DNA from 2 places in the Salimicrobium salexigens genome. Region 1 is predicted to be linked to the other one. Evidence: a T-box and tRNA genes for the amino acid it is inferred to sense, from the RefSeq annotation. Region 1 holds a T-box; the other holds one or more tRNA genes.

The links. A T-box is a leader RNA that pairs with one kind of tRNA and senses whether it is charged. The one in region 1 lies ahead of argS (arginine--tRNA ligase), so its partner is inferred to be a tRNA-Arg.
Region 2: it has a tRNA-Arg gene. The T-box ahead of argS (arginine--tRNA ligase) is inferred to sense a tRNA for this amino acid. The anticodon was not compared.

Annotation. Positions count from the first base shown of each region.
Region 1 is NZ_FTOK01000005.1:176,287-183,216, forward strand. It holds gene BW931_RS07805 (ethanolamine utilization protein EutH) at 108-1,220, shown strand; gene BW931_RS07810 (SRPBCC family protein) at 1,195-1,650, shown strand; gene BW931_RS07815 (hypothetical protein) at 1,738-1,968, opposite strand; gene argS (arginine--tRNA ligase) at 2,038-3,660, opposite strand; T-box leader at 3,741-3,951, opposite strand; gene BW931_RS07825 (thioredoxin family protein) at 4,050-4,376, shown strand; gene BW931_RS07830 (NADH-dependent flavin oxidoreductase) at 4,418-5,518, opposite strand; gene BW931_RS07835 (FusB/FusC family EF-G-binding protein) at 5,704-6,330, shown strand; gene BW931_RS07840 (acyl-CoA dehydrogenase family protein) at 6,443-6,930, shown strand, end outside.
Region 2 is NZ_FTOK01000002.1:82,614-89,543, forward strand. It holds gene BW931_RS02615 (sensor histidine kinase) at 1-409, shown strand, start outside; gene BW931_RS02620 (response regulator transcription factor) at 406-1,065, shown strand; gene BW931_RS02625 (MarR family winged helix-turn-helix transcriptional regulator) at 1,204-1,641, shown strand; gene racE (glutamate racemase) at 1,664-2,479, shown strand; gene rph (ribonuclease PH) at 2,589-3,353, shown strand; gene BW931_RS02640 (XTP/dITP diphosphatase) at 3,350-3,946, shown strand; gene BW931_RS02645 (metallophosphoesterase family protein) at 3,950-4,480, shown strand; tRNA gene BW931_RS02650 (tRNA-Gly) at 4,565-4,638, shown strand; tRNA gene BW931_RS02655 (tRNA-Arg) at 4,641-4,714, shown strand; partial or broken gene BW931_RS02660 (glutamate synthase-related protein) at 4,867-5,292, shown strand; gene BW931_RS02670 (hypothetical protein) at 5,542-6,522, shown strand; gene tig (trigger factor) at 6,653-6,930, shown strand, end outside.

The DNA of each region.
Region 1 (6,930 bases):
TTTCCACGGAAGAATGCGTTTTTTGATGTGAATTCTCAGGGAACTCTACGTGGGTGCTTACGCTTCTATAACTGTTTGGTATACTAGGAGTAACAGGGGGTGGATGTATGACGCTTAACGACTGGGTCCTCGGAGCTATGTGTTTTTTTCTGATTCTCGGGGCTCTGGACTACTATATACTGAACAGACGGCTGAAGCTCGGGGACCGGTTTTACGAGGCATTCCGGATGATGGGAACGCTTGCTCTTGCCATGATAGGGGTTATCTCGTTCGCCCCCGTGATGGCCGAGTGGATGGCTCCGGTAGTCGTGCCGCTGTACGAATGGCTGGGGGCGGACCCCGGTATGTTTCCATCGATGCTTCTGGCTATCGATACCGGGGCGTATCCCCTGGCCGAGTCCCTTGCCGAGGACGCGGAAGCGGCTGTATTTTCATGGTCGCTTCTCGGAACGATGATGGGTTCGACCGTAGTGTTTACTATACCGGTAGCGCTTTCGGTATTACATAAGCAGGATTACCGTTATTTTGCCAAAGGAGTTCTGATCGGATTTACGACTATCCCCGTGGGCTGTTTTACAGGCGGGTTTCTTGGAGGATATGCTTTTGACTGGATGTTTGTAAATCTGCTCCCTTCCATTGTTCTTGCAATTTTAATTTCCATCGGTCTCGGTTTATTTACAGCTGTCACTATACGACTGTTCGCCGCATTTGGTAAGATAGTGGAAGTCCTTATTGCTGTAGGTCTCGTTTCTATTACTATTGAAACACTTCTTGGAGTGAGCGTTATCCAAGGTCTGGCTCCTTTGTCGGAAGGGGCGGTGATTGTCGCGAAAATAACAGTCACCCTGGCCGGAGCTTTTCCTCTGGTCGCTTTTCTCGAAAGAATGCTGCAGAGGCCTTTTGAGATAATCAGACCTTGGGTGAAAGTGGATAAAGTGGCGATGACGGGGCTGTTGGCCTCTATGGCTCACAATATACCTATGCTGGTAACAATGAAGGATATGGAGCCGAGGGGGAAAGTGATCAACTCAGCTTTCGCTGTCAGTGGAGCTTTTGCACTCGGAGCTCATATCGCTTTTGTGGCAGGCATTGAAAAGGATATGGTAGTGCCGGTGCTTGCCGGTAAGTTGAGTGCCGGCTTTCTTGCAGTAGTTATCGCATGGGCAGTAACAACAAAAGAGGAGGGGAAGTCCCATGAAACGGTGGTCGGATACGATTGAGGTAGAGACACCGATTGAACACGTCTGGTCATATTTCGATCAGTCCCTGGAACAGACCAAAAAAATTATGCCGAATATCGAAGAACACCGGCTCATCCATTCTTCCGGAGAGACGGTCGGGAATGTGTACAGACAATCGTACGGCGTAGGAGAGACAAAGGAAGAATACGAGGTTACCGTAACTGAATTCAAAGATGAAGAAAATGAAAAAAGACTCACTTATTCTTATACACTGGCCGGGGTTTATGATATACAGGCCACTTATTTACTTGAAAAAGCGGGAGAGAAGAAGACGACGTTCACCTATCTATCTTCAAATAGGCCAAGGAAATGGTATTTACGGATACTGATTCTTTTCTCCAACGATCAGGCCGTCGCTAACTTTGTCCGTCGCGTGAAAAGAGTGGCCGAGGAAGAATATAACGAATAGTACGGGTGTATACAAAAGTTGCCGCTCTCCCTTAGTGCTTTATGAGGGGGAGCGGCAACTTGTTTTCCTTACCTTCTTCCGAGAAGGTTAAAGTATGAAGATCCAGATCAGTGCTAACGTAATAACAAAGGTGATAACGTAGATGATGCTGAGACGACGGAAACTGGAAGTATCACGGGAGTCGGATTTCAGGCTGGCCAATTCTTCATCACTGTCGGCCGAATGTTCCTGCTTGTTCAGGTTTTTTCCGATATAGATAGTGGCTCCAAGGGCAACGGCTGTCATAATGATAGCTGCGGTATAATACAGTGGATACATAATATCTCCCCTTTCAGAAATAGGGTATATGCCAAACATACTATTATTATATAAAGAACGCAATTTCTTTTACATTTTTTCCACGGTTTTCATCCCGAGCAGATGGAGTCCTTTTTTCAGCACCGTAATTACCGCCTGTACAAGAGTGAGACGCTGATTCATCTGGTCCGTCTGTAAAATTTTCGTGTGGGCGTAGTACTGGTTGAAATGTTTTGACAGTTTTAAAAGATAGCGGGCAATGACGGAAGGGTCTTTCTGTATAAAAGCTCTTTTCGTTTCATCGGGGAAGAGATGCAGTTGTTTTACAAGTTCCCAGGCGCTCCCGTCTTTCAGGTCGGTCCTGAAGTCGAAATCGGCTTTTTCGGTAAGTGAAACGGCACGGGCATAAGTGTATTGCAGGTACGGTCCCGTATTTCCTTCGAAAGTGAGCATATCATCCAGTGAAAATTCAACGTCGTTTTGTCTCTGATGTTTCAAGTCGTGGAAAATCACCGCTCCTGTCCCTATGTCGGCATTGCCTCCGGCCCGTTCCCGGGCTTCTTCGAGTACGTCTTCAAGCAGAATAGTTCTCCCTTTCCTCGTCGACATCTTTTTTCCGTCCTGAAGCATCATGCCGAAAGAGATGTGCTTCATGGAGGGTGCCCAGGGGAATCCGGCTTTTTCCAGCACCTTCTGAATTTGTTCAAAGTGGAGCGTCTGTTCATTTCCGACCACGTACAAACTTTCAGTGAAACGATAGGTCCGATATCGATCGATCGCAGCCGTCAGATCTCTCGTAGCATAGGTTGTCGTGTCGTTACTTTTAACGATCAGACATGGGGGGAGATCATATTCATCCAGGCGCACTACGAGGGCCCCTTCGGATTGTTCGAGCAGTCCTTTTTCGTCAAGCATCGCTATCGTTTCTCCCATTTTATCACTATAATAAGCTTCTCCCCGTGTCAGATCGAAAGTTATATCAAGCTGTTCATAAATTCTGTCGAACTCTTTAAGAGATAACTCACGGAAATGACTCCAGAGAGCTGCGGCTTCCTCCTCTCCTTCTTCAAGACGCTTGAACCAGTCACGCCCTCCTTCTGTAAGTGACGGATTTTGTTTTGCCTCCTCGTGAAATCTGACGTAAATGTTTGAAAGTTCTTTCAGAGGATTTTCCTCTAATTTATCTTTCTCCCCCCATCGTTCGTAGGCTGCCAGCAGGTGACCGAACTGAGTGCCGTAATCGCCTACATAATTGATTTTCACTGGAGTATAACCGCAATATTCGGCGAGCAGGCTCAGAGAATTGCCGATGATTGTAGAACGAAGATGTCCCATGGAGAAGGGTTTTGCTATATTTGGGGCCGATAAATCCAGTACTACACGTTCTCCTTCCCCGAAACGGTGACGGCCGTAGTCATTGTGGGCAGCACGGCGGAGGATGTGGTCGGTCATAAAAGACTGGTCGAGAAAAATATTAACGTAGCCGTTAAGGGCTTCCGTGCCCGCAAAAATAGGGTGATCCAGCTGAGCGCTCACATCCTCTGCTATGTTTTGAGGATTTTTTCTGAAGTGCCGGGCCAGGAAAAAGCACGGGAAGGCGATATCCCCATGGCCGTTGTGTTTCGGCTGCTCAAGTTTCTGTTTCAGGTCTTCCGGAGTGAACTCCTCCCCGAGGATGTGAGCGAGCTGTAACGCGATGATTTCTTTTTCCATGTTTTCATCTCCTTTTCGGATCGAACCAGGTTTTTGTGTACTGTATAAAAGTTATTTGACATAAAAAAGCCCCCACGTCGTAAAGAGACGTGGGGGCGCCGCGCGGTACCACTCTTTTAGCCTTAAGGCCACTTGATCGGATAACGGGGTCCATCCCGGCGGCAGAGCTACTTATGTTCACTCCCGCACCTCAGAAGTCCGGTTCCTCCATCGTTTTTTGCCGGGCTCCCACCATCCCCGGTTCGCTGTTGAAAAAACAGATTAGATTACTCTCTTCGTCAAAGGTGATATGTTATTATTAGAAAATATAGCATAGTAAGAAAAGTAAATCAATAACCGGATTAAAAATGAAAGTGCAGGGAAAAAACAAAGTAGAGGTGAAGATTTCTATGGAAAAATTACAGACGATTACAGAAGCCAGACAAATAATTTCCAAAGAGAAACTGTCGCTGGTGTATATTTCCCAGCCGACCTGTTCTGTCTGCCATAGCCTGAAACCGCAGGTGGAAGAGTTGCTTGAGAGCTATCCGGAAGTAAAAGCGATTCACCTGGATGCGACTGAAATTCCGGAGGTATCCGGAGAATTTCAAGTGTTTACGGTACCTGTGGTACTTGTCTATTCAGAAGGAAGGGAACTTATAAGAGAAGCACGTTTCGTACCGGTAGGAGAACTGGATTATCAGCTGAATAAATTGCAGGATGCCATGAATGCATAAGAAGAGCCGCTCTCTAAAAGAACGGCTCTTCTTTATCATTGTTACACTTTTCTCGGAATCCATCCCGGAACACTCATGATGTTTGTCCACATCGGTTCGGGAATCACCAGCTCTTCCTGCGCATCCATATCCATTTCCGTAACTATGTGGTCTTCCTGTCCTTTTTCCACTTTCACAGCCCAGTCCGGGTCGATAAGGAGCTCTCTTCCTAAAGCCAGCAGTGGTACAGTTTCGAGTGCTTTTTCCGCATCTTCTTTTGTTCTTATTTCTCCGACACCGACAAGAGGAAGGTCGTCCCCGATCTGGTCTCTGATCTGCCGAATGACGGAGCTTCCATCATCTTCTTTCCGGATGGAAGACTGGTGGAAATCCCTCAGGGAAATATGAAGATAGTCCAGTCCTCTTTCGGTTAATTCGCTGACCAGTTTCATTGTGTCTTCAAGTGCAATACCGGGAGTATGCGGTTCTTCCGAGGAAAACCGGTATCCGGTGATGAAAGGGGTTCGGGCGTATTCCCGTACGGCCTGCTTCACCGCTTCCGTAACTTCTAACGGAAATGTCATACGCTGCCACACATCTCCGCCCCATTTATCGGTCCGGCGGTTGGAATGAGGGGAGAAGAACTGCTGAAGCAGATATGTATTCGCTCCGTGAAGTTCGACTCCGTCAAACCCGGCTTCAATTGCCCGTCTCGTAGCCTGTTTGAAGTCCTCGACTGTTTGTGAAACTTCTTCTTCAGACATCTCTCTCGGAGTTGCGGCCCCTTCACGTTCGGAGGGGACAGCACTGGCCGAGACCGGTGTTTCGTCCGGCAGGAGATGGGGCGGGCTCATTCGTCCTCCGTGATAGATTTGCAGGATGGCTTTTGCTCCTTCTTGATGGATGACTTCTGCCAGTCGTTTCAGGCCCGGAATGAGTTCGTCACGGTCTACCCCTATTTCTCCGTCGAAGCCTTTACCCTGCGTATTTACGTTTGCGCAGGCCGTAATGACGGTTCCGGTTCCACGTGATCTTCTTTTATAATAAGTCAATTCTTTTTCGGAGACCCGGCCATCTTCTTCCGAGAGAAAATTTGTCATGGGGGCCAGGATTAGCCGGTTTTTCAACGTTACGCCCGAAGGCAGTGTATATGAATCGAACATTTATGTTTCCTCCTTTGCTTTTATGAGTTTAACATTCGGAGAAAGGCAAGGTCTTTTAAATTGCTTTTATCATCCGTCATTAAACAGATATTTATTTCTGCTGAAGATCGTACGTGTTATTATTCCTGTACACTTCCGGAGAATGTCGGATGAAACCATGTATATTTGAAGGGAGCAGTGGCAATATGGAACCATTTATACGCAGCGATCAATACCACTTCCTGAAACAGCAGATCCGCCACATTGTTCAGACGAATGCACTTGTTAATGACAGGGAAATGGTCCGGACGGTGCAGGGGCTCGCGATGGACAAGATGAAGGATGTTTTTTACGGTCTCACCGACCTGCAGAAAAGGCTGCTCGACGGGATGACTGAACTGAAAGACCGGACAGATGTGGAAATGTTCGAAGCACGTATCCTCCCACTGGTCCATCCCTTTGAAATGCCGGAGGAAGAGGAGGTCAGAAGTCTGTTTCCGCACCTTTCCCGGGTGAAAATGCCCGTGCTCGGTTCCGGCGTAGACCGGCGTGATCTGACTTACGTAAGCTGGTTTGACCCGGGGCTCGACAGAAAATTCATTGTAACGTACAGAGAGGGCGTCCTTACGGGTATGGAAGGGTCTTTCACTTACAGTGGACGGAAAAACATGTGTGTCATCTGTCGCGAACATGAGTATGTCGGGCTTTTTGTCACAGACGCTACGGCATACAAAAGAAAAGGGAATTACGTCTGCAAAGACAGCATTACGTGTAACCGGAATATAACAGACCAAAAACATCTCCATAAATTTATGGACGACATAAAAAGATAGGATTCCCTGTCTTATTATGTCGTCTTTTCGTGAAATTTTTCTTTCTTGAATTTTCCGAATTTTTTATTTATACTTTACATACCAACTGGTTAGTATGCGGGGAGGAGAAATGATGGACTTTTCATACAATGAAAAAACAAAAGAATACCGGAAAGCCGTACGCTCATTTATGCAGGAATATATTTACCCGAACGAAAAAGTGTTTGCCGAACAGTTGAATGTCCAGACCGACCGATGGAGCGAGATTCCTCCGATCATCGAAGAACTGAAGAAGAAAGCCCGATCGCTCGGACTGTGGAACCTTTTTCTCCCGGATGAAGAGATCGGGGGAGGGCTCACCAATCTGGAATATGCTCCTTTATGCGAAGAGATGGGGAAATCGATGCTGGCTCCGGAAATCTTCAATTGTAATGCACCGGACACAGGAAATATGGAATTGTTGTCTATGTATGGTTCCCGGGAACAAAAAAAGAAATGGCTGGAGCCTCTTCTTTCCGGAGAGACCCGTTCCTGTTTTGCGATGACCGAGCCGGATGTCGCTTCTTCGGATGCGACGAATATCTCTTCCAGCATCGAGAAGAAGGATGACTCCTATATTAT
Region 2 (6,930 bases), on a different contig from region 1:
CGGGCTCATACAGTCTCTGGACAGTCTCATTCAGCAATATCAGCTGCGTTCGAATTTCACCGTTTATTTTTGTGCAGAAGATTTTCATTCCGAACTCGATCAGGAGATGATCCTTACTACATATCGTATCGTACAGGAGCTGCTGGCGAATGCTGTGAAGCACAGTGAAGCGAAGCATGTACATCTTTATTTAGCCGGAAATGAAGAAGAGGTTACGTTGCGTTATGAAGATGATGGGGTGGGGATGGAAAATAAATACGAATGGAATGCCTTCACTCACATAGGACTATCCGGTATAGAACATCGGGTGAATGGACTCAGAGGATCTCTTCACATCAATACAGCTGAATACGAAGGTTTCAAAATGGAAGTTGGTTTTCCGCTGAAAGAGAAGGAGTGTAAAGAATGACGAACGTTTTGATCGTCGATGATCATCCTGCAGTAGGGATGGGAACGAAAGCCATGATCGAACAGAACAGTGAAATGAATGTGGACGTAGTGGAAAACCCCGGGGAAGTCGAGAATCTCGTTTTAAACAATGATTACGACGTTCTGCTGCTTGATTTATATATGCCGGGGATGAACGGTATTGAATTATCGAAACGTGTAAAACAGAAACGGCCCGATGTAACTGCCATCATCTATACAGGGTTCGACCTGAGTACACATTTTAATATGCTCGTAGAAGCGGAAGTGGAAGGGTTCGTCAGTAAAACGGCTTCGCAGGAACAACTGCTGACGGCTATAAGATGCGCTATGAGGGATGAGGTAGTGATTCCTCTTCATCTGTTCAGACAGCTGCGCCGTACGGAGGCGAGCGTGTCGCCGGTACGCATAAACAGAACGAAAGAAGAAGAAGCCCTTTTCCTTAATGAGAAGGAACAGTCGATTTTAAAAGAAGTATCCAACGGGTTCACGAATAAAACTATTGCGCAAAACCTTCACATGTCTCAGAGGAGTGTGGAATATACACTTACGGGAATTTTCAACAAGCTGGACGTGCGTTCCCGTACGGAGGCGCTTTATAAAGCTCAGGAACTCGGGCTGATCTCCAAAGCAAAATAATCCGTTCGCATTTCCCGTGGAGACTGCCGGTGTTTTTACTATTTGGGCAGGGGGGATGATACCTTTTGTCTTGATATTTTCACAGGAACCTTAGAGAATAGATAACATAGACTTTTGATTTTGTCAGGAGGAACCCACGTGTCCGATCAAATGATAGAAGATATGGAATTTTATTTGCGTTACGTAGCGGGAGGCGTAAAAGATAAGGGTAGAGAAATTCTGGAAAATCACGAAATAACTCCTCCTCAGTTCGTGGCGCTTCAGTGGGTTTCGGATGAGATGGGGATTACTATCGGAACTATATCCAGTAAAATGCATCTGGCCCACAGTACTACAACTGATATGATCGATCGTCTGGAAAAGCTCGGGGTCGTAGAACGAAAAAAAGATGAAACCGACCGAAGAGTGGTACGTGTGTACATATTGTCGGAAGGTGAGAAAGTCATACGGGAAGTGATTGATAAACGAAGAGCCTATCTCAAAGATTTGTTTCATGAAGTGGATGAAGAAGAACTGAAGGAGTTTCGCACCCTTATGAAGCGTGTATATGAAAAAATGAGTAAATTGACAAATTAAAGTGAAAAGAAGAGGGATCAGCATGGATCGACCAATTGGAGTTATCGACTCGGGAGTCGGTGGAATGACGGTAGTAAAAGAGCTTATGAGACAGTTGCCTAAGGAGTCCATCTATTACATAGGTGATACGAAACGCTGTCCATATGGCCCGCGACCGGCAGAGGAAGTCCGTACGTTCACATGGGAAATGGTGGAACATCTGAAAAGATATGAAATCAAAATGCTCGTAGTCGCCTGTAATACGGCTACTGCTTTTACGCTGGAGGAGCTTCGGGAAAAGCTCTCCATTCCGGTGCTTGGTGTAATTGAGCCGGGTGCCAGAGCAGCTATTTCGACGAGTGAGAATAAAAGAATCGGAGTCATCGGAACGGAAGGAACGATCAGCAGTGAATCCTACCCGCAGGCCCTGAAAGCGATCGATGCTTCCATCCGGGTGAACAGTCAGGCCTGTCCCGCCCTGGTGCCCCTGGTCGAACGCGGCGTGCTGGCAGGATATGAAGCCCATGCTATCGTCCGGACGGAACTTCAGCCTTTGAAAAACAAAAACGGTATCGACACTCTCATACTCGGCTGCACCCATTATCCTTTGATTAAAGGGGTGATCCAGCAGGAAATAGGAGGAGCCGTAAAAGTAATCAGCTCCGGAGAAGAGACGGCTCGTGAAGCCAGCCTCATTCTCTCTTATAATGATCTTTTGGTGCAGAGTGAACAGGAACCATCGTACCGGTTTTACACGACAGGGGATTTCGAAAAGTTCAAAATGATCGCAACGGAATGGTTTGAAGGACCACTTGATACATTTGAAGTGATTGAACTTGACCCGGTTTCCGTTTATTGAACATAAGAATTGGTGAGCCACTTTCAAAGTGGCTCTTTGTATGAATGAGAAGCTGTCCCTTTTGTGTTATGATTGGCAGGAAATAACGGTAACCCGAGGAGGAATTTTTATGCGTGCAGATGAAAGGAAAGTCAAAGACTTACGAGCTATTAAAATAGAAACGGACTATATCAAACATCCGGAAGGTTCCGTACTTATTGAATTCGGTGATACGAAAGTGATCTGTAATGCAAGCATCGAAGACAGAGTACCTCCGTTCCTGAGAGGTCAGGGTAAGGGATGGATTACCGCCGAGTACGCGATGCTTCCCCGCGCTACACAAACCCGTAACATACGTGAATCTTCGAAAGGGAAGGTATCCGGCCGGACGATGGAAATCCAAAGACTGATAGGAAGATCCCTGCGTTCTGTGATTGATTTGGGAGCGATCGGGGAAAGAACGATATGGGTGGACTGTGATGTCATTCAGGCGGATGGCGGCACGAGAACCGCGTCCATTACCGGTGCATACATTGCTGTTGTACATGCGTTGGGAACGCTTCTGGAAAAAGGGAAAATCAAGGAATTGCCTGTACAGGACTATTTGGCGGCGATATCTGTAGGCGTACTGGACGGCGAAGAAATCGTAGATCTCTGTTATGAGGAAGACAGCAATGCTGAAGTTGATATGAACGTTGTTATGACAGGTGATGGAGAGTTTGTTGAAATTCAGGGGACGGGCGAGGAAGCTACGTTTTCCATGAAACAGCTGACTACGATGCTTGAGTTGGCTTCAGAAGCCGTATCGGAACTGATGCTTCGTCAGAAAGAAGCCATCGGCACGTGGGCGAGTGCTATCGAAAACTACAAAGAAAGGGAGGAGGACGGACAGTGAAAGAAGTGATTATAGCTACATCCAACCAGGGGAAAGTAAAAGAGTTTGAGCAGATGTTTTCCGAATATGAAATTTCGGTGAAATCGCTGAAGGACTTCGAAGAACAGATAGACGTGGAAGAAACCGGAAAAACATTCGAAGAGAATGCCCTTTTAAAAGCGGAAACGATTTCCGAGCGATGGAATGTACCGGTCATCGCCGATGATTCGGGTCTTCAGGTCGATATTCTGGATGGCAGACCGGGCATCTACTCTGCGAGGTACGCCGGAGAGGATAAAAATGATAAGAAGAACTCCGAAAAGCTGCTGAAAGAACTTGGAGAGACGACGGTCAAAGACAGGACGGCGCGTTTTGTCTGTGTCATTGCAGTAGCAGTACCCGGAGAAGAATCTTTCACGAAACGTGGTACGTGTGAAGGGGCTATTGCTCTTCAACCGAGAGGTGAACACGGTTTCGGCTACGATCCTATTTTCATACCGGAGGGGTACAAGAAAACGATGGCCCAGCTGACTGCCGAAGAGAAGAACAGCATAAGTCACCGTCACCATGCTCTTTTGAAAATTGAAGAGTGGCTGAAGGAGAAAGGGGACTAATTCATGCCGAAAGCTTTAATAATCAGCGACAGTCACGGACTCACCGAAGAACTGCAGGAAGTGAAGGATCGCCACTCACAGGAAGTGGATGCTTTTATCCACTGTGGAGATTCCGAACTTGCGACGGATGCTTCGGAGCTTGAAGGTTTTCATTACGCAAAAGGAAATTGTGACTTCGAAGAGGATATGGAAAATGAACAGATTGTAGACGTCAAAGGAGTCCGGTTTCTAGTCGCTCACGGGCATCTGCTTCAGGTGAAACAGTCTCTGATGCCTATATATTACAGAGCCGAGGAAGCAGGGGCCGATGTTGCCTGTTTCGGACATTCTCATACGATAGGTGCGGAGAAGGTGGGAGACAAACTGATTATGAATCCGGGAAGTTCCCGGCTGCCGAGAGACCGTAGTGAACCGACGTATGCGATTATTGAGTGGGAAGACAGCTCGAAAGAAATAACGGTTACGTATTATCATATGGACGGGAATAAACTGGAAGATTTAGAAGTGCAATTTGACTTGAGTAGCAGGAATTAATTTTTTCCTGCTACCATTGACTTTTTACTGTGAAGCAAGTATACTTTTTCATGTCGTCGCAATACATATAACAATTTCATAAACGCGGGTGTAGTTTAGTGGTAAAACCTCAGCCTTCCAAGCTGATGATGGGAGTTCGATTCTCCTCACCCGCTCCATTGTCCCAGTAGCTCAGTTGGATAGAGCAACAGCCTTCTAAGCTGTGGGTCGCAGGTTCGAATCCTGCCTGGGACATTACCTGCAAAAGCTGCATTCCTTATCTTGTGAGGAATGCAGCTTTTTATTTATTTGCAGGAAAGGCTCGTGGCAGAGTTGTCTGATTATTGAGTTGACTTTCCAATCGGACGTTGGATAGAATAATTCTAAAGAATCAATTTATTTCGGCTTTTTCAGCTATCCCTATGGTGGATGAGATACTGAAAAAATACGGTATACGTGGACGTACTAAGATTATTGCCTCGGGCAAATTACTCACTCCTGATAAAATTGCAATGGCGCTGGCGCTCGGAGCGGATTTGATCAATATTGCACGCGGGTTCATGATGAGTGTCGGTTGTATCATGTCGCAGGTCTGTCATAAAAACACCTGTCCGGTAGGAGTCGCAACGACCGACGCTGAATTACAGCAGGCCCTCGTTATCGAAGAAAAAAATTACCGAGTTACCAACTATCTGATTGCCTTGCGCCAGGGTTTATTCGATTTAGCGGCTGTAGCCGGGCTGGATTCTCCGACAAAATTCAAAAGAGAACATATCGTTTATCACTCTGACTTTCGTAAAGTAATTAATGAGGAAGATGGCTCGGGCGGGTAATTGAATGGTATCGTACTCGAGAAAAAGCTTGACCGGGATTTTGCCTTAATTATAGAAATGAAGTGGAAAGGCGGTTTGAGGAGATTACGTATTAAACTCTTCGGTTATCAGTTCGAAGAGTTTTATTTTTGCCTCTTCAAGGAAATATTCACAGGTAATCAGGGGAATTCAAGCGGATTTCTTCTTTTGAAATACATGTTTGATATAATGAATAAAGTACATACTTAAAACGGTTAGGAAGGGTGCGTTATGGAAAACAGCAAAGGAGAAATTGTTCTTTTTCCGAAATGGAGGGAGAAGCTGCGTGAGAAAGGACTGGAAGCGGTCCGCCATCAGCAGTACGAAGAAGCTATCGAATCACTGGAACCTCTGTTCCATTACCGCGAAGCTGACGATGAAGTGATTACCGGTCTGTTAATCTCATGGGTAGGCACGGGAGAATACGTGCAGGCGGAAGAAATTTGCCTGAATCGCATGAAGGTCAGTGAATCCGCTTATTTTCAATATCTACATATTTATATAACAATTCTATTCCACGAGGGAAAATACGGGGAATTGATGACGCTGGTGGAAGAAGTGCTTGAACAGGAGGACCTCCCTGGTGAAGTAAGGACACAGCTGTGGCAGATGTATAACGTAAGTAAAGATATCGAAGATTCCCATCAAAAAGAAGAACAAGAGTATTTGATGGAGGAATGGCAGGAAGCTATAAACGGGCAGCAAATAGAAAAACAGTATAGTATTCTTATGAAATTGAAAAGCTTCGATCCGGCACCCTCGATGGAGACATTCCGTGGATATTTGACGGATGAAGAAACACATCCGGTAATAAAAACAGCCATTATACTATGGTTCCAGTCGCACGGGGTGGAAGAGAGCACATCTATACATAAATTTGGTAAAACCATATCCATCGTCCCTGTCGAAATAGGTTCCCCTTCCACACACTACATAGTAAAGCATTTAGAGTTACGTCTTACTCATATTGAGCAGGAACATCCGATAATGTACGATATCATCGTAACGATGCTTCATCGTTACATTTATATCCGGTACCCTTTCCTTCCTACGGAAAATGAAGTGACTTACATAATAGAAGCATTGAAAATGCTCGGGAATGAGTATTTGCAATTAGAAGAAACACCTATTAGAATGGGACCGGAAACTGAATCCTATAAGAAGGATATTGAAGTCGCAAATCAACAATACAGGGCGATTACAGGAGAATAAGCATAATAACCCCTCTATTGTTGAAAGAGAACAGCATTATGTTATAATATAGTGGTTGTAAATTAGATTCGTGCACATGTCTGTAACAGATCCATGTAAAAATGAAAATATGACGTTGGAGGGACTTTTTATGTCAGCAAATTGGGAAAAGAAAGAAGGAAATCAGGGGACCCTTACAGTAGAGGTATCACCTGAAGAATTCGATAAAGCGCTCGATCAGGCGTTTAACAAAGTAGTGAAAGAAGTGCAGGTACCTGGATTCCGTAAAGGAAAAGTACCGCGTAAAATCTTCGAAGGCCGTTTCGGTGTTGAATCTCTTTATCAGGATGCACTTGATATCATTCTTCCACAGGCTTATTCAGATGCTGTACAGGAAACGGGCATTGAGCCGGTAGACCAGCCTGAAGT